4 regions of the Bacillus sp. ISL-77 genome follow, and region 2 is predicted to be linked to each of the others. Evidence: predicted binding sites of a transcription regulator. Region 2 holds the regulator's gene; each other region holds the start of a gene.
What was found. The regulator LexA, encoded in region 2, represses DNA repair genes until DNA is damaged. The targets are predictions, from matches to a motif close to CGAACATATGTTCG.

Region 1 (8,227 bases), on a different contig from region 2:
CAATTACTGATCAATCTAGCAAAATGTTCTATTGGAACGGGACAAGCACTTGATGCTTATAAATTCCATCTAGAACAATTATTAGAAGAATATGACCTCTCTGTAAAACAACTCGAAAGAGTTGAACAACAAGTTACAGAAGTTCTCAACAATATTCCATTTGCAAAAAAACTACTTATGATTAAAGGAATAAGTGAAATTTCATTAGCTGGGATACTAGGTGAGTCAGGTGATCTAAGTGGATTCTCTCACGGAAACTCTCTATTACGTCATGCAGGATTACATCTAGCTGAAGCAAGTTCTGGCAAGTGGAAAGGTCAGATTGTTATTTCGAAGCGTGGAAGGTCGAGACTACGACGTTTCCTCTACTTAGCAACCATGAGCCTTGTGATGAATAACCCTGAATTTAAAGCCATGCATTCCTATAATGTGAAGGTTAAGAAGATAAAGAAAATGAAATCAATAATGAAACTGATCGGTAAACTAGCAAGGATTTTTGTAGGAATAGCACGACGAAACGAGTCTTACTGTCCAAATAAAATACAAGAATTAATCCCTTTAGCAGCTTAGAAATAAAACATTAGTTAATAAAATGTTTCAATTAAGATAGTCAACTTTAATTTTGAATGTTGTCTTATTCGTAGGATTTCAAATATGTACGGAGTACCAGGTTTCTTGAACAAAAGGGCACTGTGACCCATCAGGTTAGCATAACTGGCCTCCACCCCTTGGATAGGCATGACGAAGGAATGAGAGGGCAATTGACCCGTTGAGACATGGGAGGGAAAGCCTCCAGGGGCGGCGTGGAGATTTGCATTATATGGTAAAATATGGAGTGGTAGCTGACTCCTTTATTTAACTATGCCTTCACGAAGCCAAAATGATCTGATCTCATTTCAATGACCCGAAAATCCAATTACAAGGGTTATGAAATCCTGCGAATAAGTGAGCATTCAAGAGATACTCATATCAAACTGAGGGAGTTTAAGAAGAAATGGTAAAATATAGGTTGACTAATTTAATAACATAGTATAAAATTAGGAAAATTTAAAATGTTAAGACACAGAGACTGGGAGTATTAAGGAATGTTTATTGTTTAGAGAACTGTCGATTGGTGAAAGACAGTCAATAATAAATTCCCCAACTCGCCCACGAGTGTTAAGACTGATATGTAGGTCTTAACGGTTGACATCCGTAATCAGTTATAAAGTGGATTTGTTGTAACAGCAAATCAACAAGAGTGGTACCACGAAGGTAAAGCCTATCGTCTCTTATGAGATGTAGGCTTTTTTTGAACAATCGTTTAGACAAGGAGGAATATTTTATGGGAACAGTTTATTCATCAATACTTCCAATTCACGAAGAATTTATAAGAAAACAACGAATTTTTTTTGTTGGTTCAGCACCTTTATCAGCAGACGGGCAGGTTAACATTTCCCCAAAAGGTCATGATGTACTGCGGATATTTTCACCAACTGAGGTCGCTTATTTAGATTTAACTGGTAGTGGAAATGAAACAAGTGCACATTTAAAGGATAACGGTAGAATAACGTTTATGTTCTTAGCTTTTGAAGGTCCCCCGATGATATTACGCCTTTATGGAAGAGGTAAAGTGGTATTACCAGGTACCTCTGAATGGGATGAAATGGCTAATCATTTTGACATCCTTCCTGGTGCAAGGCAAATTATTTATGCAAAGATTGAAACAGTAAAAACGTCATGTGGATTTAGTGTACCATATTATTCATACAGTGGTGATCGAGATACGCTTCAACAGTGGGCTACCAATAAAAGCGAACAAGAGTTAGAAGAATATCGTAAAAAGAAAAATTCTATAAGTATGGATGGGATAGTTACACCAATAGGAGAAAGTATAGCTAACTTTAATAAAGTGTAAATAGTTCTTGTTGATTTAACGGGTGCTTTAGTGTAATAAAGGGTTGCTTTTGCAGCCTTTTTTTCTTGTTCCACTATCCTGAAAATAAAAACTGCAGTGGGGGATTTTAGGCAATACGAAACTAGACCCATTAAAATCCGTTAAAAATTTTGCTGTACTAACGTGGGCTCAAGTTAATGATGTGATCGCTGCGTCGGTCTTTTTCTTGCTATTGTAATGTTAAACACAATGCTAAAAAGGGTGTTAATAGGGTGCTCATTCGATTGTTATTTTAACTTTATTTCTTATTTTGCATGTCAAAACGGAACTCGTAAGGCTACAAGAGTAGCTCTTTTTTATTTTGAAGGTAAATTTGTGAAGAGATTCACACTAACGGGTGCTTTACTTGAATGAGTTAAATTTAGGACCTAAATTGGTCCTATTTATTTTTGTGTATTTACAGATCGTTTGTTCGCATATAATGATTACGAGGTGAGTTATATGGCAATACGAGACCGCGGTAAAAAGAAATGGCAGTTTGCGTTTGGAATGCCGGAGTTAATTAAGGCACAGCGAGAGCTATGGACCGACCAGGAGCGAATTATAAAGCCAATGATTGATGAATACGAGAAGGAAGAGTTTGACCAACGTATCTGCTATGCGATGGAGTACAACCTGTCGATAAAGATAACGATATGGTCTAACGGCTTTACATCAGATATAACCGGTCGCATTCATAACGTAGATCCCATATCGTACCAACTTCGGATTGAACTACTGGGAGGCGAGTTTCGGCGGATTAATTTCGAGGATGTTATAGGAGTGTCAGTCGTTGATTAAATGTGGCTCAAATTATCAAACTATAATGAAACCTTTTTCTGGAAAAATTCGTATAAAATAAAGCAGATATTAAAAGGGGATGTCTTTCTCAGAACTGGCTGCGATAAAAGGGCAGCCTTTTTGTTAATATGCTAACGGAACAGAATAGTTGTTGAACAAGAAAAACTACCTCGATATTATCAGATTTGAGAAAAAGGATGAAACAAAGGGGTGCAGAAGATGAAAAAAGCAATAAAATGGATTATATTAATCATTGGAGCTTTATTTGGAGCAGTAGCGTGGAATTCCAATGAAAAAGATGAACAATAATGAATTAATCCGCAAACTTTAAAACATTGAATCAGCTTAGTACGAAATACGAATAAAAATGTGACACATCATTATAATCAAGTGAAGCCAAAAGACAAGCTGAGCACCTTTTTTCTTGTTACGCTAACGGGGCAGGTTTGTTTAAAAAGTGTTCACAGTAATTGGTATTTTATTGTATAATTGGAATTATAAAACCATAGGAGGGAAGTATAGGATATTAAATACATTAGTACCTATATCAATATTAGCTGGTCTTGTTGTTTTTGGATTCCTAATGGTTAAGTTAGTTAAATTGTTAAAAAACTAAAGGGAGTAACGGATAGATTGTTCAAAATGAACAGTCTTTTTTACACCTAACATAAAATTTGTGAAGAATTAAACTTAAAGTAACGGGTGCTTTATCTGAAGAGCACTATTAAATGGTTGGTCTACGCAACAATCAATCCTATTCTTAGGAAGTATGGAAAAGCAAATTTATGTATAAAAGCGCCTAAATTGACGCTGTTTTATTTTACATATTAATAAAGAATAAAATAAACAATTACATTTTTGAAGGCGGGATTCATAAACCACCTTCATAAAACTTAATCGCATCCACGTTTTTTATCCATAGTTTTGCTTCTGTCCCATTAGTATTTGCCCTCCAAAGGTTTCTGATGTTATTTGTAATGGTGGTTTTTCTAATCCAAACAATCTTATCAATCGACTTAACGTATAAAGGCTCGTAATCACCATATCCTTTAGGCGGTTCTGTGATTTTTTGTTGTTTATTTGCCTTAGTATCAATGAAATAAAGGGAAGGTATCGGATGTTTGCCAAAATCATTGGACCATTCTGCTTCCTTGCTTCTTGACGAAACAATTGCGTTGTCAGTAATCCAATCGAAATTAAGATCAATGTAGTTTTCTGGTGTGAATTTTGTTGATGCAGGCATACCTCTATTTTTAAATCCTTATTCTTAAACCCAAAAACAATTCTTCCGCCGCCGGCAATATAGGCAATGGTATCGTTTGAGGGAGCCCATTTTGGTTGTCCAACCTGAAGAATAAGTTCATCTAATACCTTAAAATTCTTGCCGTCACTTGATATGACACATAGCATATTACTATCCATTGAACAGGAAGCTGTGGGTGAAACGATAAATGAAATCCACTTTCTACTTGGTGAATAGTTAAAATCGTATACATATACCGCAATGATTTTGTTATTCTTATTTGTTCCAATTTCTCTTGGAAGGGTAAAAAAATGATCAACCCCGTCAAATAGGACAACATCTTTATAGTTATCCCCGACTTTTTTCAAGAAAAGAATGGCACTTGTCCAGCCGTCCGGTCGAAGAGTGCCTGCTGCTGAAAGCAAAAACCCGTTCCCATCTGGCAGCCATGTATAACCATGAACGCCGGTTGCGATATTATAGAACCGTGTGAAATCAGATATATTTAATATACCTTCTTGATTAAAGGCAATTATATTTTTCTTTGGTGACCATGATGGGTCATTTCCATCATAAAATATTTTCTTTTTTTCTCCTGTTTGAATTTTGTAAGCCCAAATCTCATGCTGAAATTCATTATCCTTATGTTCTGCTAGCGCTTCGTTTCGATACAACAGCCATTGTCCGTCTTTTGACCATTTTGGTTGACCGAAGACTCTCCCAGTGGTTGTGATTTGTTTTTCCTTGTTGTTGATAAACGTCCAAAGATTCCCGTCCCTGATAAAAGCTGCTTTGACATCTTTATCATTCTCCGCAAACGAAGGTATTGGATAAAGTAACAACATAAAAAATGTTATCAGTAGAACCCTTTTCATCGTGCAGGATCCCTCCAAGAAATAGCGCTGTCGTCATTTTGGTGGAAACATCGAATTTACGACCTTTACTAAATCACTTTTAGATGGTTTATAATTGGTACTGTCACCGATCAACTTTACGTTGTACTGGATATTATCGATTAACAAGATTAATTCATATCCCTCGGGTAATTCCCCGATAAAACCTTTGTAGCCTTTGTGAAGCGTTATTGGTTTATACATGTTCCCTTTCGGCAAAATGATTTCGCCTGCGGTTGGCTCTGCTTGTATTTTCACTACACAGGGCGTTTTCACATTCTTATAATATAAAGTAATTTTCTCGCCAGAAATCTTCCCGCTCACATCCGTAATCTTAAAGGGAAAATAACCAGGTCCATATATTTGTTTATTAAATTTTTCTTTGTATTCTTTCGTCAGGATGAGTTCGTTCATTAGCGGATTGGCTTCATCTGATATGACTTTAATTTTAGAGATCCTGTCACTTTTCATAGATACTTCCCATATGAAGGCAATTCTTTGACATCCCCCTATACAATCATCAAAAGAATCATCTCTAAAACTCCCAATTATGACATACGTGTTTTTACGCGGGGAAGGTAGGGTTTCAAGACCGTTGATTGGGGTATTTTCTCTGATTTCAGGGATTTTAACAGAAGGATCGATCAAAGAATTTAGCTTTGATTCGTCTTTGTCATGCAATGCCCTAGCAAAATGACGAAAAAATTCTCCTCTATAATTAGTTGATTCAGCTTTTATGAATTGCGGCGCAACAAAAGAAAATACAACAAGTAAAGATAAGATTAATATCTTTATTTTCACATCTATCATCTCCTAACTTTAGTGTCCCCAATTCTGTTTTTAGTATGTTTTATCTGTTCTTAACAAGATGATTTATAACATTTTCCCGATTGGTACCATGGAAAATATGAATCTGCTTTTATTATGTTGATATGAAAAGTAAGCAGACGGTGATAGTGTCCTCGCTCTTATCAACTGTGAATCTTGGACCTAAATGATTCCGGCAAAAAAATAAGACCCTTGAATCAGCCCTAACAAGTTGTATGAACCCCGTTTAGAATAGTAACATATGTCCCCGTTTTGTAGTTTGTATAATTTCTTACAGATGATTAGACCCTTCCTTTTTCACCTCTCACCATTTTCTGAAGCAGAATTATTTCTATAATCTAAGACTTTTGTTGTATTCAAATATCTAGTTTGAAAAGTTATTATATGAGGATGTAATAATTTCAAAAGCGGTGTTCGTGGTCTTGTTTTTCCACGTAACATCAAGTTTTCTATCAATTGTGGTGCTAAAAAATTATCGTAAAAAGAGAGAGGGTATATTAGAATGTCTTTTGGTTCATTTGTCATGGCTTTTTCAATGGCGGGGATAGACTATGACATGTTAAAAAATTTAGGAATTTCTATAGGTATTTTGGTTTTATTTATTCTTTTTAGAAACTTATTTACAAAGTATGTGTTTCAGTTGATTTTAAAATTGTCTAGAAAAACACCGACTGATTTTTTCACAAAAATTTGTTTAGGGTTTGAACGTCCTTTAGGATGGTTCTTTATTATTGTAGGTTTGTATTTAGCAATGGATTATTTCCCATTTATAGAACAACATAATGCGTTATTTTTAAAATTTTTACGTTCCATGGTGATTGTTTTAATTACATGGGGATTGTTTAATTTGTCATCTCCTACTACGGGGATCTTAATAAGTGTTAATCAAAAGATCAATAATAAGATTGATTTAATTCTTTTACCGTTTATATCAAGAACGATCCGTGTCATCATTATTGCAATCAGTATAAGCATTATTGGCCAGGAATTTGATTATGATGTAAATGGATTGGTGGCGGGCCTTGGGTTAGGGGGTCTGGCATTTGCTTTAGCTGCAAAAGAAGCGGTTGGAAATCTAATTGGTGGAATCGTGATTGTAACAGAAAAACCTTTTTCCATTGGAGATTGGATTTTAACACCTAGCGTCGAAGGTATAGTAGAAGATATTAATTTCAGAAGTACTAAAATTCGCACTTTTAGTCAAGCTCTAGTTACAGTTCCCAATGCGACACTTGCAAACGAAGCCATTACCAATTGGAGTCGTATGGGGAAAAGACGAATCTCTTTCCACCTAGGACTTAACTATCAAACCACTAAAGACCAAATTCAAAGAGTCGTTAAACGGATTGAACAGTTGTTGAGAACTCATGAAGAGATCCATCCGGATACGATTATGGTCGCATTCGATCATTATAATGAGAGTAGTCTCGATATTCTTATATATTTTTTCACGAATTCTACTGTTTGGGCAGAACACGTTAAAATTAAACATGAAATCAATTTAGAAATCATGGGGATATTAGAGGAAGAGGGAGTGGAAGTTGCTTTTCCAAGTCGAACCATTTACGTCACTCCACAATCAAATGAATTATTACAAACAATGGGTTCTTTTGATTGAAATTAGTTTAGTTGTTCCAAAGTAAAACAAAGTTTTTGAGTTTTGCCAACTCGAAACAAAAAAATATAACCAGAAAAGGATTAATCTCCCCTGAGTGGAATGATTCCTTTTTTTGAACTGATTATAAGTCAACTTTTTTATATGATTCAGATGCTAGATATTCATTTGTTTTTTCTTTAGCAAATTGGAAGGCATCAATTTCAGTCGTTCGTTCTAGATAAGGTAATTTTTTATCCCATTCAAAATGATGTCTAAAATCAGGATTGAAGTCTTGCATAACATGACGAAATTCATGAAAAAGAGTCTCAATTAATGGGATATATTCACTGAAGCGAAAAATAAAGATAATCTTTAATTCTCTCCAATAAATACCTGAAGCGAATCGTAAATATTCATCTTCTTCATCCCCTAAGTCACAAATGATTTTATTCGCTTGACGAATAGAACAAAAAATAACTGGAATATTAAAATTTGAGTCTAAGTATTTAAAAATAGTATTGTATAATGTTTTGATGTCCCAATAAAATTCATCATCCAGCACATACCAATTTTTATATTGGTGAAAAATAATGCGTTTTTGTAGAACTTGACTTAAAGACATGCATAAAAACCTCCAATACATTTTTATCAATTATTCTTATATTAAAAACATTTTTCCTGAGAGTAGACTTAAAACCACAATAGGCTTCAATCTATTGTGGTTTTAAGATTTTTCGTAAACTTTAGTCTCATCATTTACAAAATTTATAAAATTTAAACGCAATGCTTAATGAAAAAAAATCCTCCTAAATTTTCTTCCTCTTTTTACATATTAGTATTTTTAATGTGGTTGAATTGACAAATTCTAATGATGACGCGATTCCAATGTTCCGAAGAAACAGTAAATATGTCGAACTAGGTTGGATAGATTTATTCCTGTAATAATATAT
Region 2 (8,227 bases):
TTACCGACAACACTTATTGCTGCATTTCGATCGACGCTTGAGGAAGTTAAGGAAGCTGATTTACTTCTTCATGTGGTCGATATGTCCAACCCAGATTATTTTCATCACGAAAAAACAGTTAAAAAGCTGCTTGAAGACTTAGAAGTTAAAGATATCCCGCAAATAACAGTATATAATAAAAAAGATATTCAGCATTCAGATTTTGTCCCAACCGCAGATACACCAACCGCATTTATTAGTGCATTTGATAAAGAGGACCGTCAAGCCTTGAAGCAGCAAATGGAGAAGGTTGTTATGGAAATGATGGATTCTTACGAAGTTCAGATTCCGTCCACAGAAGGAAAGCTGCTTTCTTTATTAAAAAATGAGACAATATTAAGAGAGCTTGTGTTTGATGAAGAAGATCAATTCTATCGATGCAAAGGATATACACTTCAGGATCATCAAATAACAGGACAATTACAGAAATTCACAATATAGATAGGAGTTACAACATGTTTCAACAGTTAAAAAATGGGGAAAAGCTTCAACCGATGGTAGAGGAAGTTGAACAACAAATCGCTAAAGTACATAAAGAAATAGACAATAGAATCGAATCAAATCAATTTCGGGTATTAAAAAGCTTTCAAAACAAAAGAGTGAGTGATTCACATTTTAATCCGTCGACCGGGTATGGCTATGACGATCATGGCAGGGATACTCTAGAAATGGTCTATGCAGACGTCTTTGGGGGAGAAGCAGGACTTGTTCGTCCGCAAATAATCTCAGGCACACATGCCATTTCCATTGCCTTATTTGGCGTTCTTCGACCTGGGGATGAACTTCTATATATAACGGGCAAACCCTATGATACGCTCGAAGAAATTGTTGGACTTCGTGGGAACGGGGTTGGCTCATTAAAGGAGTTTGGAATTTCCTATGATAGTGTAGCTCTGACGAATCAAGGTGGAATTGATTGGGAGGCTGTCGCACAGAAAATAAAACCGAATACAAAAATGATTGGCATTCAGCGTTCCAAGGGCTATGCCACAAGACCATCATTTACGATTGCAGAAATTGCAGAAATGATCACGTTTGTCAAAGAAATTAAACAGGATGTGGTCGTATTTGTAGATAATTGCTATGGGGAATTTGTTGAGGAGACCGAGCCTTGTCATGTCGGTGCGGACTTAATTGCAGGATCGCTTATCAAAAATCCAGGCGGCGGGATTGTGAAGACTGGCGGCTATATTGTTGGTAAAAAACAGTGGGTGGAGGCATGTTCATATCGAATGACTTCACCAGGGATAGGAGCCGAAGCAGGAGCGTCCCTCTATAGTCTTCAAGAAATGTATCAAGGCTTTTTTCTTGCCCCCCATGTGGTTGGCCAAGCATTAAAAGGGGCCGTTTTCACAGCTGCGATGTTGGAGAAATTAGGAATGAATTCTTCTCCGAAATGGAATGCTAAAAGAACGGACTTAATTCAGTCTGTCCAGTTTGATGACCGAGATAAAATGATTGCTTTTTGTCAGGCCATTCAATTCGCATCACCGATTAATTCTTATGTTACACCCCATGCCAGCTATATGCCTGGGTATGAAGACGATGTGATTATGGCAGCAGGTACTTTTATTCAGGGGGCGAGCATTGAACTCACTGCAGATGGACCGATTAGACCACCATATGTTGCCTATGTACAAGGCGGTTTAACATATGCACACGTAAAGATGGCTGTTTGTCTGGCCATAGACCACTTAACGGATAAAGGATTAATCGAATTGTTTTAGGAGAACAGCTAAATGTCAATAATTTTAAAAATTTTAATGTGAGAAAATCTAACATATCATTGACAACTTTTCTAACAAAAAATATAATAGTAATATAAGTAACCCGAGGGGAGGAGGAATTAGATGAGTGGCCAGGAAATTCGCCGTTCCATGCCACTGTTTCCGATCGGAACAGTCATGCAACTAACGGAACTTACAGCCAGGCAAATTCGTTACTACGAAGAACACCAATTGATTTCTCCGGCAAGAACCGAGGGGAATAGGCGTCTATATTGTTTAAATGATATTGATAGGCTTCTAGAAATTAAGGATTTAATTGATCAAGGTGTCAATATGGCTGGCATTAAACAATTGTTCCTAGTAAAAGAGCAACAATCAAACATTCTTGAACAACAAACAGAAAAGACTAAGCGCGAATTAACAGATGAACAGCTTAGAAAGCTGCTACGCAACGAAATGATGCATTTAGGTCGAAACAATCGATCCTCTTTACGTCAAGGAGATATGTCAAGATTCTTTCATTAATGTGGAAGTCTCTTTTTAAAAAATAGGAGGTAAGAAAATGGCAAAGTATTCAAGAGAAGATATTAAAAGATTAGCGGTCGAAGAAAACGTGAAATTTATTCGTTTGCAATTCACAGACATCCTTGGAACTATCAAAAACGTGGAGATTCCAATTAGCCAATTAGAAAAAGCACTTGATAACAAAATGATGTTTGACGGTTCTTCAATTGAAGGTTTTGTACGGATTGAAGAATCTGATATGTTACTATATCCTGATCTTAACACTTGGGTTGTTTTCCCGTGGACTGCAGAAAAAGGGAAAGTTGCCCGCTTAATTTGTGATATTTATACTCCTGAAGGAAAACCATTTGAAGGTGATCCTCGTAATAACTTAAGAAGAGTATTAAAAGAAATGGAAGACCTTGGATTCACTAGCTTTAACTTAGGGCCTGAACCGGAATTCTTCTTATTTAAATTAGATGAACAAGGAGAACCATCATTAGACCTAAACGATAAAGGCGGATATTTTGATTTAGCCCCTATCGACCTTGGCGAAAACTGCCGCCGCGATATCGTGCTTGAATTAGAAGAAATGGGCTTTGAAATCGAAGCTTCCCACCATGAAGTAGCACCAGGTCAGCATGAAATCGATTTTAAATATGCAGATGCACTAACAGCTTGTGACCAAATTCAAACGTTCAAGCTAGTTGTAAAAACAATTGCACGTAAACATGGTTTGCACGCAACATTCATGCCAAAACCATTGTATGGTGTCAATGGATCTGGAATGCACATGAATCTTTCATTGTTTAAGGATGGAGTTAATTCATTCTACGAACCATCGGGTGATCTAGAAATGAGTGATCATGCTCGTCAATTTATCGCTGGAATTCTAAAGCATGCACCAGCCTTTACAGCGGTAACAAACCCAACTGTAAACTCTTATAAGCGTCTTGTTCCTGGCTATGAAGCACCATGCTATGTGGCTTGGTCAGCTAGAAACCGTTCACCATTAATTCGTATTCCTGCTTCTCGTGGATTAAGTACACGTGTGGAAGTAAGAAGTGTAGACCCGTCTGCTAATCCATACCTTGCAATGGCTGTACTTCTTAAGGCTGGCTTAGACGGAATTAAAAACAAGTTAACTCCGCCGGCACCAGTTGACAGAAACATCTATGTAATGAGCAAAGAAGAGAGAATCGAAGAAGGTATCGTCGATCTTCCTGCAACATTAGCTCAAGCATTAGATCAACTAAAATCTGACGAAGTAATTGTGTCAGGTCTTGGCGAGCACATTATGGAACACTTTGTTGAAGCAAAAGAAATCGAGTGGGATATGTTCCGCACAGTCGTTCACCAATGGGAACGCGATCAATATATGAGCATGTATTAATCTCATCTAAAGCCCTGGCGCCTAGCGTCAGGGTTTTTCTATGTCGCGCTTCTTTTCTTAGATTCTCTCAGTGAATAATGCCATCCCATTGGCTACCCGGTTTGTTCCATTAAAACAATTACGGTAGCCAATAAGCCTGATTGACGACCCAATTGGTCTTTCTCAATAGGTTCGGTCGTCAATAGCCCAGATTATCGACCCAAATTGCTCTTTCTCAACGACTTCGGACGTCAATACCTACGATGGCTCTTTTTCCAATTAAGCATCCTCGATCATTCTAAATAAAATTAATAGGAATAGAATAGAAAGGAAGAGGTGCTTGATGTTCTTTAAAAATTCACAATTTTTACGGTTTACTTAATCCTAAATAATATATGCTTAAGTTGTAAACATTTGGGAGGTGCTCTAAATTGTATAAACTGCAAATTTGTAATGCTCTAACCCAAGAAATTCTACGAGAAAAGACGTATAAGAAGCCTGACCTTATTTTAAGTTTGATAGAATCAGGAACAAAAGGTCAGGAATGTTTTCTATTTGATGAACAGCGCAAGACGTTGAAAGGAACGTATGTTACACATTCCAGTTTTAACGAAGGGGACACGAAAGTATATAAAGTGCTTTTTAAGGTGAAACTATCTGAAATACAAGCAAGAATAGCGAAATAGGATTAAAGGAGTGGCTTATGGCTGCTCCTTTTTAGTTTGAGTATTAATGAAGCTCATCTGTCATAGAGACAACAGTACACGACCTCATTGTTATTCCTTTTGAACGGTCCCGTAGGAAAGCCACTACGCGCCCCAACTCTGTGAAATTGTACTGGAACGGTCACGTAGGACCCCTCTACGTGACCCAACTCGTAGGAATTCTTCCGGAAAGGTCACGTAGGTCGTCTCTACGTGCCTCAACTCTGTGAAATTGTACTGGAAAGGTCACGTAGGTCGTCTCTACGTGACCCAACTCGTAGGAATTCTTCTGGAACGGTCACGTAGGCCGTCACTACGTGCCCCAACTCTGTGAAATTGTTCTGGAACGGTCACGTAGGCTCCATCTACGTGCCCCAACTCGTAGAGATTCATCTAGAACGGTCACGTAGGCCGTCACTACGTGCCCCAACTCGTAGAGATTCATCTAGAACGGACACATAGGCCGTCACTACGTGCCCCAACTCGTAGAGATTCTTCTGGAACGGTCACGTAGGTCGTCTCTACGTGCCCCAACTCTGTGAAATTGTTCTGGAAAGGTCACGTAGGTCGTCTCTACGTGCCCCAACTCGTAGAAATTCATCTAGAACGGTCACGTAGGCCCTCTCTACGTGCCCCAACTCGTAGAAATTCATCTAGAACGGTAACGTAGGCCCCCTCTACGTGCCCCAACTCGTAGAGATTCTTCTGGAACGGTAACGTAGGCCGTCACTACGTGCCCCAACTCGTAGAGATTCTTCTAGAAAGATCGCGTAGACCCACTCTACCCCGGATTCTGTAATTCCTTCAGCTTTAGGTTGATTAGCACAACAAAAAAAGAGTCGGCACGTATATGCCAACTCTCTTAAACTTAATGAATATGTCGGTAAACCCCAATAACTTTACCTAAAATCGAAACATTCCTTAATATAATAGGGTCCATTGTAGAATTTTCCGGCTGCAGGCGTATGTAATCTTTTTCTTTGAAAAATCTTTTACAGGTGGCTTCATCTTCCTCGGTCATTGCTACAACAATATCCCCGTTATTAGCGGTTGGCTGCTGTTTCACAATTACATAGTCCCCGTCTAGGATCCCAGCTTCTATCATACTCTCACCCATGATTTCTAACATGAAAACTTGTTCATCTGCAGGTGCAAGACTTTCTGGAAGCGGAAAATACTCTTCCACATTTTCAATCGCTGTAATTGGGAGTCCTGCCGTTACTTTCCCAACCACTGGAACATTGACAACTGTATTTCTTGGTATATGTGCAGCAACATCTGCTTCTAATATTTCAATTGCTCTTGGTTTTGTGGGATCCCGTCTAATAAGTCCTTTGCTTTCCAATCTTGCTAGATGTCCGTGAACAGTAGAACTGGATGCGAGTCCAACCGCTTCTCCAATTTCCCTTACTGAAGGGGGATATCCTTTACTCTTAACCTCACTTTTAATGAAGTCTAAGATATCTTGCTGCCTCTTTGATATTTTAGCCATGATAAAATCCACCTCGCCTGGTTAATGTTGACTTTATTATAACATGTTCGTATTTTTTATACAAACATAAGTTCGAAAATATGGTTGACAACAAACAAATGTTCGATTTATAATGAAAATAATAAATCGAACATACATTCTTATAGAGGTGTTATTTATGAAAAAATTATGGAACAAATACTCCTATGCTATTACTCTTATTATTTTAAGTTGTTCACTTTCAATCATATTATCATTCCAACATCATTCCAACGCGCAAGATAATTTTTTAAAGGTTACAATCACAGAAGGAGATTCACTATGGAAAATCTCTGATCAATTTTCGGGTCAACATTCATTATCAAACAAGGAGTTTGTTGCTTGGATAAAAAAGCATAATGAATTAGATGATGATCAAATATTTCCAGGTGAAGAAATTATCATTCCGGTGAGTAAAGAAGTCTCATCTACGAATGAATTTGCTAGCGCCGTTAGTGAATAGAAAGGAACTTTTATGAAAGCAATTATATACTGCCGTGTCAGCACAAATAAGGAAACACAAGAATCTTCGTTAAAGCGTCAGGAAGAGGAATTAACGCAACTAGCTAACACCTATCACTTTGAGATTGATAGGGTAATTAAAGAAAAGGCTAGTGGCTATGATTTTAATCGTGAGGGGATTTTTCAATTATTAGAACGAATTAGAGAAAAGCATGTACAAGCCCTCTTAATTCAGGATGAAACACGACTCGGTAGAGGTAACGCCAAAATTGCGCTCTTGCATTGCATTTTAAAAGAAAATATTAAACTTTATAGTATCTCCCATAGTGGAGAATTACAGCTTTCAGAATCGGATTCCATGGTTTTGAACATCGTAAGTATGGTTGAAGAGTACCAACGTAAACTACATAATGCAAAAATCAAACGTGGAATGAAGCGAGCAGTCCAGAATGGATATAAACCAGAAAAAAACTTAAAAAATCTCGGAGAATCCTCTGGACGAGAGAAAATTGAAGTTCCAATTGGAGAAATTGTCCGGTTAAGAAAAAATGGATTAATTTTTTCAGAAATAGCTGCTACACTTAGAGGTTTTGGCTATAACATTTCTAAAGCCACGGTTCATAGAAGATTCCAGGAATATATTGAATCACAAGAAGAGTAGACCTTTTGCCTTGTCATTAGGTTTTTTTTTTAGTAAAATCAGGTGTCATGTAAATAGTTTGAAAGGAAGGTCTTTGAATGCTTTCAAAAGAAAAGATGGCTAGAATTAATGAGCTGGCACGAAAAGCAAAAGCAACGGGATTGACTGAAACAGAAGCGAAAGAGCAAACTAAATTAAGAAGTGAATATTTGGCTACTTTTCGTTCGAATATGCTTGATACCCTTACCAACACCAAGTTTATTGATCCGGAAGGAAATGACGTTACACCGGAAAAAATCAAGGCTAGGAAAAAAAATACACTTCACTAAAAGTTCAGGAATACATTTTTTGTATTCCTATTTTACATATACTGACTATTTTTGTGTAAAAATAAAAAAAATAGTGATTTTTGTTTCTTATTATTATGCTATTTGTTGAATAAAAAACGGTAGCAATATAAAATTGAAATGTATAAAGTAACCTTGTGATTAGGAAAGGATGTAATTCATGTTTAATACTATTGATGATTTATCTGTTACCTCCATTCGAACGCTTTCCATTGATGCGATCGAAAAAGCAAACTCAGGACATCCAGGAATGCCGATGGGTGCAGCGCCAATGACCTATACTTTATGGACGCGTTTCTTGAACCAAAATCCAAAGAATCCACAGTGGTTTAACCGAGATCGTTTTGTCTTGTCAGCAGGTCATGGTTCAGCGTTGTTATACAGCATGCTTCACTTGTCTGGTTTCAACTTATCAATGGATGACTTAAAGCAATTCCGCCAATGGGGCTCTAAAACGCCTGGACACCCAGAGTATGGCCACACTGAAGGTGTTGAAGCAACTACTGGTCCACTTGGACAGGGGATTGCAATGGCAGTAGGAATGGCAATGGCAGAACGCCATGTTGCAAGTGTTTATAATAAAGATAAATATGAACTTGTGAACCATTTTACATACAGTATCTGTGGAGATGGAGATTTGATGGAGGGTGTATCTGCTGAGGCAGCGTCGCTAGCAGGACACTTGAAATTAGGGCGATTGGTAGTCCTTTATGATTCAAACGATATCTCACTTGATGGAGACCTAGATAAGTCGTTCTCAGAAAGTGTCAAAGATCGCTTCCTATCATACGGATGGCAATATGTTCGTGTCGAAGACGGCAATAATCTGGATGAAATTGCGAAAGCTCTGGAAGAAGCTAAAAATGATTTAGACAGACCAACAATGATTGAAGTAAGAACGGTCATTGGCTATGGTTCACCA
Region 3 (8,227 bases), on a different contig from region 2:
ATCTTGATTTTTCCGTTCGCTGTTTCAACCTCTGCTTTTTTACCTTTTATCCGTTCAAGGTTTATTTTCCCATTTGCGGTTTTCACCCTTAGGTCAGCTACATTCATTTCTTCCCCTAATACAGTGCCATTAAACATCCTAATACGCACGCGCTCATACTCAGATTTTGGCACATAAATAACGGATTCAACTTTCATCCACTTTTGCTGAGTCATAAAACGTAATTTTTGATTCTCAACAGAAAAAACGACATCTCTTAAAAAGTTCTGCCGCGCTTGGTCTGAGTTTTCCACCCTAAATACCTTCGCCTGGCACTCAATTCGTACATCTGGCTGGTCCCATGCAGCAATCTTTATGGACCCGTTAGCTACATCAATGTCCATATTTGTCAGGTCGACATCACCTTGGTGGAAAATATGTGAGATTTCGATGGATTGGCCAAAGTTCAAATCAAAATCAAAATCTTTGATTTTTTTCAATGCCGTATCGACAAAATCAAAAATCTTCTCCTTTGTCGATTGGTATTTCGCCTGTAAAGGGTCTTCCTTTTTCGTTTCTTCAAAATTCACAGCTGTCGAGAGTTCATTCACAATCTGCTCTTGCTTTTGCTCCATCGTCTGCTGGGCTTTTTCGAGTTCATCAAGCAATGTTACTGCTTCATCCACGGTCAACTTGCCTTCTTCAACCATTTTTAAAATCCGCTTTTTTTCTTCTTTCATCTTCTTTTCCACCCCAGAATCATAAATTTGTCTCACTTTATGCTTATTCAGAAACTAAGACCTTTACGCCTTTGATAATGTTCCAGATGACGACAACAAGCCAGATAATCAAAAGGACAACCATACTTATAATGGTAAAAGCAGGCACCCTGTCTTGAATAGTGGCGAAATCATAGTAGATACCGAATACAATAAATGGTGTTGGAATCAGTGGAATTAAATGCGATAGTAGTGATTTTTTGGCATGTCTTTTTGTGACTTCATCTCCCGTCGCGATAAACACGATCAGCGGAAAAATGAACCCAGCGAAAAAAATACTAAAATAGCACAAGCTTGAAAGAACCTTTCTCGTTTCCATTTTTGCGCCCAACTCCTTTATCTTTTATTTACGAAATGGGAGAGGAGAAAGTTTCGTATATTTTTAGAAAAAGTGGGTGCCTTCTTGGTTGCGTTTGAATTAGGCAGCTCTTTGGTTTAGATTCCGCCGAATTGACCCGGAATACCGCCAAACTTTAATTTATTCCGCCCACCTCACTATTTATTCCGCGAACTCTCAAACTTATTCCGCTGATTCCAGCCGTAATTCCGCCAAACCCACATTTCCCCGGAGTTCAGCTCATAAAAAAGAACCGAATTCAGAAGGCATCCCCTCCGAATTTCGGCTCTTCTTTACTACCTATGCTTTTATGGTACTCTTATCTTCAATTTCCTGTTTCATTCGTAACCGGTCTCGTTCAAGAATTGGTTTTAAGTACTTGCCCGTATATGATTCAGGAACTTCGGCTATCTTTTCAGGTGTTCCGGTTGCCACAATCGTTCCGCCCTTGTCGCCGCCCTCAGGTCCAAGATCGACAAGGTAATCGGCTGCCTTAATGACATCGAGATTGTGCTCAATCACTAACACTGTATCGCCATTATCAACCAAGCGCTGCAGCACAACGAGTAAACGTGAAATGTCATCGACATGAAGACCTGTTGTCGGCTCATCTAAAATGTAAAAGGATTTCCCTTGCGAGCGACGGTGCAGTTCAGAAGCGAGCTTGACGCGCTGCGCTTCTCCTCCAGATAAAGTTGTCGCCGGCTGCCCTAATTTAATATATCCGAGGCCAACATCATAAATGGTTTGCAGCTTGCGGCTGATTTTTGGAATGTTTTCAAAAAATTCAACACCAGCTTCCACGGTCATATCGAGGATATCTGAAATGTTTTTTCCTTTGTACTTTACTTCTAAGGTTTCGCGATTATAACGCTTGCCATGGCAGACTTCGCAAGGTACATACACATCGGGTAAAAAGTGCATTTCAATTTTGATAATCCCATCACCGCGGCACGCCTCGCAGCGTCCACCCTTCACATTAAAGCTGAAGCGGCCTTTTTTATAACCACGGACCTTCGCTTCGTTTGTGTTCGAAAACACATCACGGACGTCATCGAAAACCCCGGTATAAGTGGCAGGATTCGAGCGCGGTGTTCGGCCGATTGGCGACTGATCGATATCGATGACTTTTTCTAAATACTCAATTCCTTTAATGCTTTTATGTTCACCAGGTTTTGTTTTTGCACGGTGCAGCTTTTGTGAAAGTGATTTATGAAGGATCTCGTTGATAAGCGTACTTTTCCCTGACCCCGATACACCTGTTACTGCAATAAACATACCAAGAGGCAGCTTCACATTGACATTTTTTAAGTTATTTTCAGAAGCACCCTTGATTTCAATAAAACGTCCATCCGGTTTGCGGCGCTCGAGTGGCAGCGGAATAAACTTCTTCCCTGATAGATATTGACCTGTCAGTGAATTCGGGTCAGCCATCACCTCAGCAGGTGTACCAGCCGAGACGATTTCACCGCCATGCACCCCGGCACCTGGGCCGATATCAATCAAATAATCCGCAGCAAGCATGGTGTCCTCATCATGCTCGACGACAATCAAGGTGTTGCCGATATCGCGCATGTTTTGCAATGCCCCGATTAAGCGGTCATTATCCCGCTGATGCAGTCCGATTGACGGTTCATCCAAGATATATAGGACACCCGTTAAACGCGAACCGATTTGTGTGGCCAAGCGAATACGCTGGGCTTCCCCGCCTGAGAGCGTACCAGCTGTCCGGCTCAGTGTTAAATAATCGAGACCGACATTAATTAAGAAACCTAGCCGTTCACTAATTTCACGGAAAATCAATTTGGCAATTTGCATTTCTTTTTCTGAAAGGTCTAATTGTGTAAAAAATTGATTCGCTTCTTCAATCGAAAGGTCGGTAACATGGGCAATATGCCGGCCATTAATTAGGACAGCCAAGGTTTCCTTTTTTAAACGGTAGCCTTTACAGGTTGGACATGCCTGCTCACCCATGTATTTTTCCATTTGCTCCCGGATGTAATCAGAGCTTGTCTCTTTGTACCGGCGCTCAACATTTCTAATGACACCTTCAAATTCAATATTACCCTCACGAATCTGGCCAAAATCATTTTCATAGCGGAAATAAATCTTTTCACGCCCTCCCCCATAGAGGACTTTTTCCAACAAATGTTCAGGGATTTCCTTAACAGGGGTATTCATATCCACTCCGAAATGATTGCATACGGCCTCAAGCAATTGCGGATAATATTGAGAACTTGTTGGCTCCCACGGGGCAATCGCATGCTCTTTTAGTGTCAAATCACGATTAGGAATGACCAGATCGAGATCGACTTCAAGCTTAGAGCCAAGCCCATCACATTCTGGGCAGGCGCCAAACGGACTGTTGAAGGAAAACATCCGCGGTTCTAGTTCTCCAATTGAAAAACCACAGTACGGACAGGCATGATTTTCACTAAATAACAGTTCTTCTTGTCCGATTACGTCAACAATAACCTTACCTTCGCCCAGTTTCAGTGCGGTCTCGAGTGAATCGGCAATCCTTGCCGACACCCCTTCCTTGACAACGATCCGGTCGATAATAACCTCAATCGAATGCTTTTTGTTTTTTTCAAGCTCGATGTCATCACCAAGGTCAATCATTTCCCCATCCACACGGACACGGACAAATCCTTGTTTCTTGATATCCTCGAACACCTTCACATGTGATCCTTTACGGCCTGAAATAACAGGTGCTAGGATTTGCATTTTGGTCCGTTCCGGGTATTCTAAAATACGGTCGACCATCTGCTCAATCGTTTGCGAGGAAATTTCAATTCCATGAATCGGACAGGTTGGGTGTCCGACCCTCGCAAATAATAACCGTAAATAATCATAGATTTCTGTCACCGTACCGACCGTTGAACGAGGGTTCCGGCTTGTTGTTTTTTGATCGATGGAAATGGCCGGGGAGAGGCCCTCAATCGCATCCACATCCGGTTTATCCAACTGGCCAAGGAATTGCCGCGCATAGGCAGACAGGGATTCGACATAGCGCCTCTGCCCTTCTGCATAAATCGTATCAAAGGCAAGCGAGGACTTTCCTGAGCCGGAAAGTCCCGTCAGTACAACAAGCTTATCTCTCGGAATGGTGACATCTATATTTTTCAAATTGTGGGCTCTGGCGCCTTTCACAATCAGTTTTTCCATTGCCATAGTAACGTCATCCTTCCGCCTTAAGTTCCAATATTAAATCACGAAGCTCAGCTGCGCGTTCAAAATTTAGCGCCTTGGCTTCGACCTTCATTTCTTTTTCCATCGTGGCAATTAGTTTTTCTTTTTCTTTCTTCGACATTTTACTGAACGATGCCGCTGGTTTGTAATCTTCCTGATCTTCTGCTGCATGGGTGGCACGGATGACATCGCGAATATCCTTCTGAATCGTCATTGGCGTGATTCCATGCTTGCGATTATATTCTTCCTGAATGGCACGACGGCGTTTCGTTTCACTTATCGCTAATTCCATCGAGTTCGTGATTTTGTCTGCATACATGATGACATGTCCATGGGCATTCCGGGCGGCACGGCCAATCGTTTGGATTAACGACCGTTCGGAACGAAGGAAGCCTTCCTTGTCGGCATCTAGAATCGTAATGAGCGAAACCTCTGGTATATCCAGTCCTTCTCGGAGCAAGTTAATTCCGATGAGAACGTCATATTTGCCTAGACGCAGTTCTCGGATAATTTCAATCCGTTCGAGTGTCTTAACCTCGGAATGCAAATATTGAACTTTAATACCGATTTCCTTTAGATAATCGGTTAGGTCCTCGGACATTTTTTTCGTCAAAGTGGTAACCAGGACACGTTCATTTTTCCTAACCCGTTCGTGAATTTCACCAATCAAGTCATCGATTTGCCCCTCAATTGGACGGACCTCAAGTGTTGGGTCCAAAAGTCCTGTCGGGCGGATAATCTGCGAAACCATTTCCGGCGTATGCTCAAGCTCGTATGGTCCAGGTGTGGCTGAAACAAAAATAATATTCTGGATATGCTTTTCGAACTCATCAAACATTAACGGCCGGTTATCAAGCGCTGAGGGCAGACGGAAGCCATGATCAACAAGTACCTGTTTCCGCGCTTTATCCCCATTAAACATCCCTCTCACTTGCGGTAAGGTAACATGCGACTCATCAATCACCATCAAAAAGTCCTTTGGAAAATAATCAAGCAGTGTATACGGTGTCGAGCCCGCATCCCTTAAGGTTAAATGGCGCGAGTAATTTTCAATCCCTGAGCAAAAACCCATTTCACGCATCATTTCCAGGTCATAGCGCGTCCGCTGTTCAAGTCGCTGAGCTTCGAGCAATTTATTATCATCTCGCAGTTCTTCCAGACGAACTTCCAGTTCTTTTTCAATATTTTCAATCGCTATTTTCAGCTTTTCTTCCCTTGTAACGAAGTGGGATGCTGGAAAAATTGCTACATGTTCTCGTTCCCCAATGATTTCTCCTGTTAATGCATCGACCTCACGAATTCGATCAATTTCATCACCAAAAAACTCGACACGCATGCAGTGCTCATCACGAGAAACAGGGAAAATCTCAACAACATCGCCACGGACACGGAAAGTTCCGCGCTTGAAATCGATATCGTTTCGGTCGTATTGAATATCGACTAATCGGCGCAATAGTTGATTGCGCTCCACTTCCATACCCGTTCTGAGCGATAACACCATTTCACTATATTCTTCAGGAGAACCTAATCCATAAATACAGGAAACAGAGGCAATCACAATTACATCTTTCCGTTCGAATAGGGAAGATGTCGCTGAGTGCCGCAATTTATCAATTTCATCGTTGATACTAGCATCTTTTTCAATGAAGGTATCGGTCTGTGGGACGTAAGCCTCTGGCTGAAAGTAATCATAATAGCTGACAAAATACTCGACTGCGTTGTTTGGGAAAAATTCTTTAAACTCACTGTAGAGCTGTCCAGCTAGTGTTTTGTTGTGGGCGATGACAAGGGTAGGTTTATTTACTTCTTTAATCACGTTGGAAATCGTAAATGTTTTACCCGTACCTGTAGCGCCAAGCAGCGTCTGCTGGCGTTTATTGTTTCGAATACCCTCGACTAATTGTCTGATTGCCTCGGGCTGATCCCCTTGTGGCGAGTACTTTGAAACTAATTCAAATTGGTCCTTCACAAATATTTCCCCTCCCGAAATATCAATCACTTTTCAGCATATGTACCTTGTTAATGGACCGGGATGGTTGCTTTCAAGTGTATCCACTAAAATTCATATTAACATTTTACCACATTCACCTAAAAACAAACCAATAATATGCGAACGAATATTCGTTTTTTTTAAATTTCAACACAAAAAGCCTGCCATTTTCCTGACAGACCCACTAAAACTTCGAATGTATTAACTCTTATTAATGGCCCTCTGCTTCATTTTTTCAGCCATCCAAAACCCTGCTGTTAACGAGAAGGCATCCACTACGATGAGCACAAATGTGTTGGTATACCCTTTATATACTGAAGTAGCAATCAGGGCAACGGTTAAAATTAGCCCGATGACCCGGTTGTAAGTAACCCTTGTAAAAAGCAAGACCAGCAGCCCTGGAAGAATAAGTGCTGACAAATATCGAATAACGGTTTCCAATGAGTACACCTCATTCATACATTAATTTCTGTTAATTCATTCTAGAAATTATTGCACATAATTGCAACAAAAATGATACATGAACTGCCTTTCGAAGCGCCTTAGCTTATTTTTCCATTCTAACGTTGATCATACCTTCGTTTTGCTGTGTAAATAAACTAGTTACCACGAATCCCAGGAGAGAAAGAAGAATAGGGAGGACCACCGTGTGAAACCCAAATGCATTTGGATAAAATTGATCTAATAGGATATAGGAACCCATCCCTAAAACCATCGAAGTGATAGCCCCGTATTTATTGCCCTTACTCCAATACAATCCTAAAATGACCGGCCAAATAAAGACCGACTCGAGTCCTCCAAAAGAAAATAGATTCAGCCAAACGATTAAATCGGGTGGACTTAACGAGAACAGAATGACCACTATTCCAATAATCGCCGTCACGCTGAAACTAACCTTTTTCACAAGGTCGTTCCCTGCATCCGGCTTAATGTAATTTAAATAGACATCTTTTACAAGAGCAGAGCTAACCAAAATTAATAGAGCGTCCACCGTCGACATGATGGCTGCCATCGGTGCAGCGAGAACGATGCCCGCAGCATAGGGCGGCAGTACTTTCATCGATAACAAAGGCATAACAGTATCGCCGATTTTCACACCTGGCAGAACAGGTCTTGCGAACACGCCAATGAGATGCATACCCAGCATGATAAAACCGACGACAATGGTTCCAATAATAATCGCACTATGCATGGCCTTTGAATTTTTATAAGACATCGCTCGGACAGCAATTTGCGGCAAGCCGACGACACCAATCCCTACTAAAATCCAAAAAGAGGAAACAAAAGATGGAGTTAAACTACGTTCCGCACCATAGGGACTGATTAAATTTGGATTTTCCGCTGCTAAATCTGAGATGATCTTGGGAATTCCTCCACCTGCTTTAATCGTTGCAATGAGAAGGATTAACGTTCCCCCGAACATGACTACACCTTGGATTGTGTCTGTGATCGCAACCGCACGAAAGCCGCCGACAATAACAAAGACAAGGACGGAAAAGGCAAAAATTAATAAAGCAGTCGTATATGGCAGGCCTGTTAAACTTTCTACCAAACGTGCTCCGCCAATCCATTGGGCGGTCATCGATGAAAACAGAAAGATGATAATACTTGCGGCTGAGAATAACACGACCGCTTTACTTTTATAGCGCTCTTTTAGAAAGTCAATTAAGGTGATTGCCTTGTACTGACGGGATATAATCGCAAATTTCTTCCCCAATACCATTAACGTAAAATAACCGGTTGCTAATTGGGCCATGGCAAGCAGGACCCAGCCTAATCCTTGCGTATAAGCGACCCCGGGCCCTCCGATAAAGCTGCTGGCACTTCCATACGTCGCAACCATCGTCATCGCCAGGATGAATCCGCCCATTTGACGTTCCCCTAAAAAGTACTCCTCCAAGAAAGAACTAGATTTAATAACAAATTTGTTTGACCACATCCCAACAGCGA
Region 4 (8,227 bases), on a different contig from region 2:
TGACATACTGATTTATAAGAACAAAATGTACAAGGTGTTTTGTCCTTTAATTTATAAGGAGCAATGTCTATTTGACCATCAATAATGGCGTTACCTGTTTTCTGATATAAATTCCGGACATACGTTTTCAAATCGTCAAATTCCGATAAACTGGCAACCTTGGATTTTTTGGATAAATTTCCATCCTTTTTTATTCCTGCGGCAATAATATGCGAATCACCAGATTCAAGTGTTTGATCCATAAGCCGGATCACATTTTGATCGCTTAACATTAATCCATTCATCTTAAACTTTTTCATCATTTCCTTTTCAATTTCATCAATCGTTAGCATTTTAGTTGTATTAATGAATGGATTATGGACGTGAAAATAGAGGACACCCGCAGGACTAGCTTTCATCTCAACCAATTCATTCGAATGGGTCATGACAATATCAAGGTAGGTTAACATTTGCAGGGCAAGTCCATAATATACTTCGCTAAAATTGACATCTTTTTCACTTGATTTATAATCAATCACTCGTAAAAAGACGCTGTCGTCTTCCGCTTTTGCCTGATCGACTCTGTCAATTCTTCCGGCCAATTCCATTCTCTTTCCATTTTTCAGTGAAAATGTTAGTGGCGGCAGTTTTCCATTGGGTCCAAAGCCTAATTCCAAACCAATCGGTGAGAATCCACTTACCTTTGCATGCTCACTTAATACGACAGAAGCGCGTGTAATAATTTGCTCCAATTTCCGTTTAATATAATGATGGCGCTCTGAGCTTAACAATATTTCGTTTTGCAGTTTAGGGGCTAGTGACTTGACCGCTTCCTTAGAAAGGTTTTCACATTGTTTCCTCGACAGCTCGGCCCAAGAAAGGTTTTGTTCATTAACAATATCTGCAATCTGCTTTAGTGCCGCATGAAACAGCTCCCCAATATCCGGAGCCTCCAAACGAAACACTTGCCGGTCACGAAGCTTTAGTCCATGCTGAGCGAAATGAGAAAATGCGCAGGAGTTATATAATTCCATTCTAGAAACACTGGCTTGAATGGCCTCACCATATAATTCATCCGCTGAGTCTTTAGAGAGCTGTACGGCTGAATTTGTATAAAAAAGGCTTGAAAACACTTTTTGAGCTTTGCCCTTTCCCGAACTTCCAAGGTAATAGTTATATACATCCCACCATAAATTTGAAATGGGGTACCCTCGCTTTTTCCATTGAAGCTGCGCATTAAGGAAAGATAACGTCGTTGTAAAATTTGAAATAAAGCCTAGTTGACTGGGCTCCGAAACTTGTGATGGGTCTGTCACATAAAATAGCTCATTAGCATTAGGAAACATATCTTTTATTCTCTTAATATACGAAGAAGGAATTAACGCTTTTCCTTCATCATTCGCAAGTGGATAACTAACATAAAGGGCTTCTGATGGTGCTGTAAAAGCTTTATAAGCAAGAAAATTTTCATCCAGCAAACGTGTCCGGCTGCTTGGTGCGATTTTAACACCTGTTGCTAGGAGCATTTCCCTGTCTTCATCAGAGAGGATTCCTTCATCAGATATTTTTGCAGGCAAAATTCCTTCATTAACACCAACTACGAATTCTACTTTGATTTCATTTAGCCTTGATTTTTCTAAATCCCCAATCAGTACCTGATCAAGTGCCGGCGGAATAAGTGAAAAATGTAAGGATTCAAATCCTGACTCTAAAACAGCAGCAAACGCCTTTAATGTGACTTGCTCTTCCCCTAGAATTTCAACGTATTGGTCCAGGAGATCAATCACGGCATTCCATACTTGTTCATGCTCCCGCATTTTTACAAGATTACCTTTTTCTTCGGCAGCTGCTTTCCATTTTTCAAGCTTTGTTGGGACATCCAATTCCTCTAGCAGCAAATAGATGGCTTCACAAAATTTTCGGCCTGAATCCGCTTTTTTCAAACGTCTTGATAACCGTAAAATGGGTGCAGTTACCATAAGCTTTAATTCATTTAACTCTTGTTCCATTTCTTTTTCAAGGTCTGTTTGCGAGTTTACCTCTAATTCCAGTCCTCGAATGCGTCGATAGCTCCAACGCTCTTTTTTCGTCCATTTACTTCCGTTAATTCCGTAAGCTAAACAATAATTCTCTAGTTTATCCATTTTCTCACGCATTTTTGCTGGCTTTTCTTGTAGGGGATATAGCAATTCTGTCTTGATCACTCTGAACACCGGCTCATAGCGCCAGTAGGAATTAATGACTTCAAGGCTTGAGCGAATGAATTCGATCAATGGATGGTTCAGCATCGTTCTTTTTTGGTCAATAAAATAGGGAATCTGATAATCGTCGAAAACTGGTTCAACAATCTCATGATAGTCCCCGCCATTTCGAATTAATAAAGCGATATCCCGGTACCGGTATCCCTTTGTCCTGACTAATTGGCGAATCTCTCTTGCAATCCCTTCAATCTCAGCTCTACGGTTTACGGCTTGGCAAATATTAATTTTTGTCTCACCAACATATGATACTGCAGGCCGGGCATCAAATTTTTCTTCAAAATGACTTAAAGACGGCTCTGTCCATTTTCTTTGTTCTTTTAGAACAACAGACTGCTCGATTTCAATACCATTAGCTTTAGCTAAATCATAGAGAGAATAACTAGTCTCACCTGATAAGCGAAACAAATCAAGCTCGTCCGGTGGAGAATCAATCGAGAGGTGATCAGTCGTCAATGCAATTGAAACGTTTTTACAATGTTTCATCAATTCGATCATTACTTGATATTCCTGCGGTGAAAAACTATAAAAACCATCAATATATATTTCTGCATCTATTAAATACGAAGAGAAGGATACTTTTTCGGATAGGAGTTGAAAGTAATCCTCCGAATCGATATATTTACCAAATACTTCGTCCTCAAACTTTTTATAGATCATTTCTAAATCTTGAAGTTTATCATTTAAGGCATTGGTATCTTCACCCGATAAGGATGAGCCTTGAATTAGCTCCTCTGGCCTAATACAGTAACGTTTAAATTCTGTTATCATTTGCTCAAGCTTCTGGATAAAACCATTCTTATCTGCAGCTCGCTGAAAAAGCTTTAGTTGTTCCTTTTGCTCATCGATGATTTTGCGTATTAACATACTCATCCCGACACTACTTAAATGTGTTCGGCTAATCCCGCCTGTTTCTTGCAAGATACGCCACGCCAAGCGGGAAAAACTATAGACTTGGGCACGAATCATTCCGCTAATTGCTGGGTCAGTTGCCAAGCGATATTCAGATAAAAACGTCATCTGTTCTGGAACGATATAAATGATCGGTGTCCCATCTGGGTTTTCCACAAGCCGCCCCTTTATTTCATCAAGGAACATAGCTGTTTTTCCGCTTCCTGACCGCCCGATTACCATTCTTAATGACATGAAAAAACCTCGCTTTCCACAACCACTCATAAACTTTATATCTCTCATTCTATCATAAAACAAGCACAAACGTTTGTATTGCCATAAAACAGATTAGAGGCAGAAATGGTAATTTTATGACAGAAAAAAACACGATTTAATCATCGTGCTCCTCCCTTAATCTATTCATCTAAAAATGGACGTCCATTTCAGTTAATGGCCAATAACGTAAATCAACTTTGCCGACAACTTGACTAGCTGAGATAAAACCGAATTGGCGGCTGTCCCAACTACCTAATCGATTATCACCAAGGACAAACAATTTCCCATCAGGAACTATATTTTCACCGGTTATTTCCTTTAAACTGAAATCTCCAGTAATCCTGATTCCAGGTGATTTTTGTTTATAAACATTTAAAAATGGCTCCTCATACTTGTGCCCATTTATAAACAATAGATCATCACGATATTCAATTTTATCCCCTGGCAGCCCAATAATACGTTTGACAAAGTCCTCTTTTTCATTGGCATGAAAAACGATGACATCAAATCTGTTCAATTCCCCGACTTGATAACCAAGCTTGTTGACTACCAGTTTGTTACCATCCTGTAGCGTCGGCATCATCGATTCGCCTTCTACCACATAATTTGAAAAGAAAAATGTACGAATAAAAGCAAAAATAATGATACCAATCGCAAAAGCCTTTGCCCATTCCATGCCTTCCTTTTTCCATTCAATCTTCATTAAAGCTCCTCCGTTTCTCCTGCTTATAATTTCTATCTATTTCACCATTATGGTCAGTTTCCGTGCCCTTATTCATTCTGCCTTCAATTCTTTTACCAACATACCAAAGAATGAAAATAACAAGCAATACTACAACAGTCCGAAGAGGCTTCGTCAGTAATGACTGAATATCATAGCCAACAAAACTAATCGTGAAAATCATCACCATTTTCCCAATACAAACGGACAGCATGTATTGGGAAAATCGAATTTTGGAAAGACCAGCGACAATGTTAACAACTGCCGAGGGTGTAAATGGAAAACAAAGCAGTAGAAAGAGTGGGCCAAACCCATGACGATCTACCCAGTCCATTAGCTTACGGACTTGAGGGTGCTTAGGTAGAAAGGATAATAACCTTTTTTGCCCATACCTTCTAATAAGCGAAAATACGAGCAGTGCCCCGATACAGGCTCCAAGCCATGAATACAAAAATCCTAACCAAAGTCCAAAGGCACTGGCATTAGCCATTACAAATAAAAACAATGGGAGAAATGGCAAGAATGATTCAATGACAATAAGCAATATGCCTGGTATGGGTCCAAGAGCTCGGTATTCTTGAATAAGACTCATAATATGTTCAAGCGTAAACCATGCTTTTAATGATTCAATATCCATCCGGTTTCTCCTCATTTTTTACTAATTAGCTGTGCCTATGATTACTTTGTAATAAATTGATGGAGTGCCTCTTTATTTTTTTCGACATCGATCTCTAATACGGCTCCCTCCCCTGAGATTCGAGCATCGGAATAGCTATTTTCAACAGGAATCCGTAACGTATCGATATTTCCTCGATCATTCGAAAAGAAATCTTTAGCCATAAATGTTATGTCGGAAGTGCTCATATTTGTATTCACATAAGGCGTGACAACTCCAATTAGCTTCGGGAGTTTTGGAATCGTTTGGAGGCCCATCAATTGGTCCCCAATGGCCTTAACCGCTTTTTGTTGACGTTCTACCCTTCCAAAATCACCAATCGCATCATGACGGTAGCGGACATACCCGAGCATTTCTGCTCCATTTAATTTTTGCAGACCTGGTTCTAAAGTGACATCAATATTTTTTGACATTTTCTTTTCCACATCGATCTCTACACCATTGGGGAATGCTTCATCAATTAGTTGCACAAATCCTTGAAAGTCCACAATGACATAGTATTGGAGGTCAATATCAAAATTTTGCTTAATCGTTTGTCTCATTAATTCTGGACCACCGCGTGCGAATGCGGAGTTAACCTTATGCTGTCCATGTCCCGGAATCTCAAGGTAACTGTCCCTCATAATAGAAGTTAGTTTAAATGTTCCTTTGTCTTCATTATAATGAACAATCATGATTGTATCTGCCCGAGATTTTTCCTTTCCTCTAGCATCACTACCAAGCACGAGGATATTTGTCCCCCCATACTGATCCTTTTTTCCTTCGAAAGCATAGACAACATTTGATGCTTTGTTATTCATTTTTTTTAATGATTGGTTAACGCCCTGCTTGTATTGATAATAAGCATAACCTGCCCCTGCACCTATTAGCAGTAAGAAGACAAGTAAAACGGATGGCCATCTTCTCTTTTTCTTGGTTTGATATTTATCAGATCTCATTGTTAATCACCTATTCATCCAGGTTTTTTATTCTCCTAAATTTATAACTGTTTTTTCTTTCTCAGGGTTTCTTCATTTAATTCATTTTCCCCTATCAGATATCCTTCTATTAATAAAAACTTTCTCATATATCAACTAAACATTTCAATAAATAAAACTCGCCCAATGACGGGTTTTTGTAAATGGAAAGTCCTATTGCTTTTGACGGTTCTTTTTTGTAAAATAAAGAAGAACGTTTGTTCGTTTAATTTAGAAAGGTGTGACTGAAAAAATGACTAGAATCCCCGAAGATGATCGAGACATAATGGAAAAGGCTATGTATTTACCAATGGTTCTAATTATCTTAAACAGGGATTTAACTGTAGTTGCAAATAGCCCGTTTAAATTAAAACAACCATATTTGGATTTGATTGAGGAAACGATGAAGGAGATCCAAAGGGAACTTGCTGAGGTAAAACTATATATGAAAAAGAATAAACTTCAGGTGATTGAAACAAAACGGGACGATGCTTTTACGTTGTACAGGTTTATTTATAAAGGCTATGAAGAAAATCATAATTACTTTAATCCAAGAATCCGCAACAAAGTCCAAGAATTAATGGAGGCCTATTTATTAAAAAAACATCTGTCCCGTTAATAGTTAAGAAAATTCAACCCTTTATTTCGGGTCTTTTGAATGGGAATCAGCATCATATTCACGGGATCTTTCCAAGGCATTTAACGACTGGGGCCCGTTAGGCTGATAAAATAACTTTCTCCCATTACTTTCTATTCTTTGCAAAAGTTTTGTTTTTAGTAATGAGGTTCTTAACATTTGCCCCTCAATTGTACCAATTGGAACTGGAAAAATGTGAGATTGCTTATTGCGGAAAATAATCATCGTTTTCTTAGAGGAAACGCGACGATAACACTCCACATGCTCAAGTGAAATCCATATACACTCAGGAGTTAGCGGTGATACGGTAGGAAAAAAATAGATGTGGTTAGTTGGTTCAATAACAATTGGGATTTTTCGAGAATAGCCAATTAGTTGTCTTGTTCCCTTTTTCCTGCTTTCGTAATCAACACCAAAATAAACGCAGCCTTTTTTGATGATATCCAATGGCTTAAAGGGTGACAAGAATTCATCTTCCAATTCTACTGCACGTGAATAAATTTTCCCTCCATATGTCACCGGTTCTACAAACATCGTCCACGTATTTATCTCATATTCTTCGATTTGAGGATGCTTCAACCCATTCAACTCCTTTTCATATTATCCACCATATCTTACCACTACCGGTTTTTAATTCCCTCACTTTTCTGAATTGTTCCTAATTTATTCACAAAATTCATGTCAAAGAAATATTTATCAGAAAATTATAAAAACTAATGATATTCTTCAAAAAAAACCATATAATTTTAAAAAGCAACAGAGGTGATTTTCATGAATGAAAAATCATACACGGAATTAATGAAACTAGGAGCCATGAAACGAAATCGTCTGAAGGAGAACTTCGTCCAAGATTTGTACATCGAAATGCTGTTGTCCGAAATTCAACTAAAAGTAGAAAAAGAAAAATTATTACAGAAAATTGATGTGGCCATTGATTGTCAAGACAAAAAGTCATTCCTCCTTCTATCCGGACAGCTCAATGAAATCAACAAACGATTTGGAACGTAGAATTTTGTTAAAGCCGTCATAGATTGACGGCTTTTTTATTGTATATTTCTCTAACACGTAAATAGGAAATGTAAGTGGACGAAGGCTCGTCAAATAACATATTTTTGTAAAAAAAAAGACTGTAGACATATCAAAATGTCTCAGCCTTCCCATGGATTGTATTTATTTGTTCCTATGTTTAACTTCATAATCTTCAAGCATTGAAATTCTATCAAGCATTGAAGGATGGGTATAGCGGAAAATTTTCACCAATAGCGGTGGATTTACTTGACTTAATCCAGAGCGGGTTAATTCCTGAAAAGAAGTAATCGCTGCTTCTGGATTTTTGGTCATCTCAATCGCATATTTGTCAGCGCGTGTTTCCTGATAACGAGAAGTAAAATTCGTCAGTGGACTTGCAGCAAATAGGAGCATCGAAAGAATCATAAAAAATAATGGAAGTGATCGGATATCTCTAACGTCTGAGATATTTAATTCCTTGCCCCAGCGTCTTGTTGCCCAATTCATAATCCGATACGTCAAATACAATCCGAGCAGCGAAATTAGCAAATATCCTGCAATTCCAAAGTAAATATGTTTCTCGACATAATGGCACATTTCATGAGCCATGATAAATAAAATTTGATCATCTGTTAATTTATTTAAGGTAGTATCCCACAGGACAATCCGAGCATTAGACCCAATTCCTGTAACATAGGCATTTAAAGCATTCGTTTCCTCTGACTTATTCACTTCAAAAACATGTTGTGCTGGAATATCAGCCTTATCGGCCAAAGCCAGTATCTTCGTTTCCAATTCCTTATTTGTTAATGGATAAAAGTCATT

Region 1: a site for LexA is predicted at 2,338-2,351, ahead of J7E77_RS01535 (YolD-like family protein). Genes of this name have one in related genera too.
Region 3: a site for LexA is predicted at 6,398-6,411, ahead of uvrB (excinuclease ABC subunit UvrB). Genes of this name have one in related genera too.
Region 4: a site for LexA is predicted at 5,969-5,982, ahead of J7E77_RS06865 (YhjD family protein). Genes of this name have one in related genera too.

Annotation. Positions count from the first base shown of each region.
Region 1 covers NZ_JAGGQY010000005.1:129-8,355, forward strand. Annotated here, with positions in the region: partial or broken gene J7E77_RS01525 (transposase) at 1-570, shown strand, start outside; T-box leader at 1,057-1,275, shown strand; gene J7E77_RS01530 (pyridoxamine 5'-phosphate oxidase family protein) at 1,325-1,897, shown strand; gene J7E77_RS01535 (YolD-like family protein) at 2,378-2,716, shown strand; gene J7E77_RS01540 (TolB family protein) at 3,629-4,834, opposite strand; gene J7E77_RS01545 (hypothetical protein) at 4,868-5,653, opposite strand; gene J7E77_RS01550 (mechanosensitive ion channel family protein) at 6,183-7,298, shown strand; gene J7E77_RS01555 (DUF3920 family protein) at 7,420-7,899, opposite strand.
Region 2 covers NZ_JAGGQY010000041.1:13,722-21,948, reverse strand. Annotated here, with positions in the region: gene hflX (GTPase HflX) at 1-480, shown strand, start outside; gene J7E77_RS17425 (methionine gamma-lyase family protein) at 495-1,766, shown strand; gene J7E77_RS17420 (MerR family transcriptional regulator) at 1,890-2,291, shown strand; gene glnA (type I glutamate--ammonia ligase) at 2,329-3,663, shown strand; gene J7E77_RS17410 (hypothetical protein) at 4,074-4,328, shown strand; gene lexA (transcriptional repressor LexA) at 5,215-5,838, opposite strand; gene yneA (cell division suppressor protein YneA) at 5,996-6,319, shown strand; gene J7E77_RS17395 (YneB family resolvase-like protein) at 6,332-6,979, shown strand; gene J7E77_RS17390 (DUF896 domain-containing protein) at 7,057-7,287, shown strand; gene tkt (transketolase) at 7,466-8,227, shown strand, end outside.
Region 3 covers NZ_JAGGQY010000037.1:113,006-121,232, reverse strand. Annotated here, with positions in the region: gene J7E77_RS15495 (DUF4097 family beta strand repeat-containing protein) at 1-719, opposite strand, end outside; gene J7E77_RS15490 (magnetosome magnetite crystal formation protein family) at 763-1,077, opposite strand; gene uvrA (excinuclease ABC subunit UvrA) at 1,396-4,269, opposite strand; gene uvrB (excinuclease ABC subunit UvrB) at 4,277-6,256, opposite strand; gene J7E77_RS15475 (DUF2198 family protein) at 6,479-6,718, opposite strand; gene panF (sodium/pantothenate symporter) at 6,825-8,227, opposite strand, start outside.
Region 4 covers NZ_JAGGQY010000018.1:84,591-92,817, forward strand. Annotated here, with positions in the region: gene addB (helicase-exonuclease AddAB subunit AddB) at 1-3,383, opposite strand, end outside; gene lepB (signal peptidase I) at 3,553-4,107, opposite strand; gene J7E77_RS06855 (TVP38/TMEM64 family protein) at 4,097-4,762, opposite strand; gene J7E77_RS06860 (LCP family protein) at 4,804-5,739, opposite strand; gene J7E77_RS06865 (YhjD family protein) at 6,011-6,376, shown strand; gene J7E77_RS06870 (competence protein ComK) at 6,398-6,973, opposite strand; gene J7E77_RS06875 (IDEAL domain-containing protein) at 7,166-7,402, shown strand; gene J7E77_RS06880 (M48 family metallopeptidase) at 7,565-8,227, opposite strand, start outside.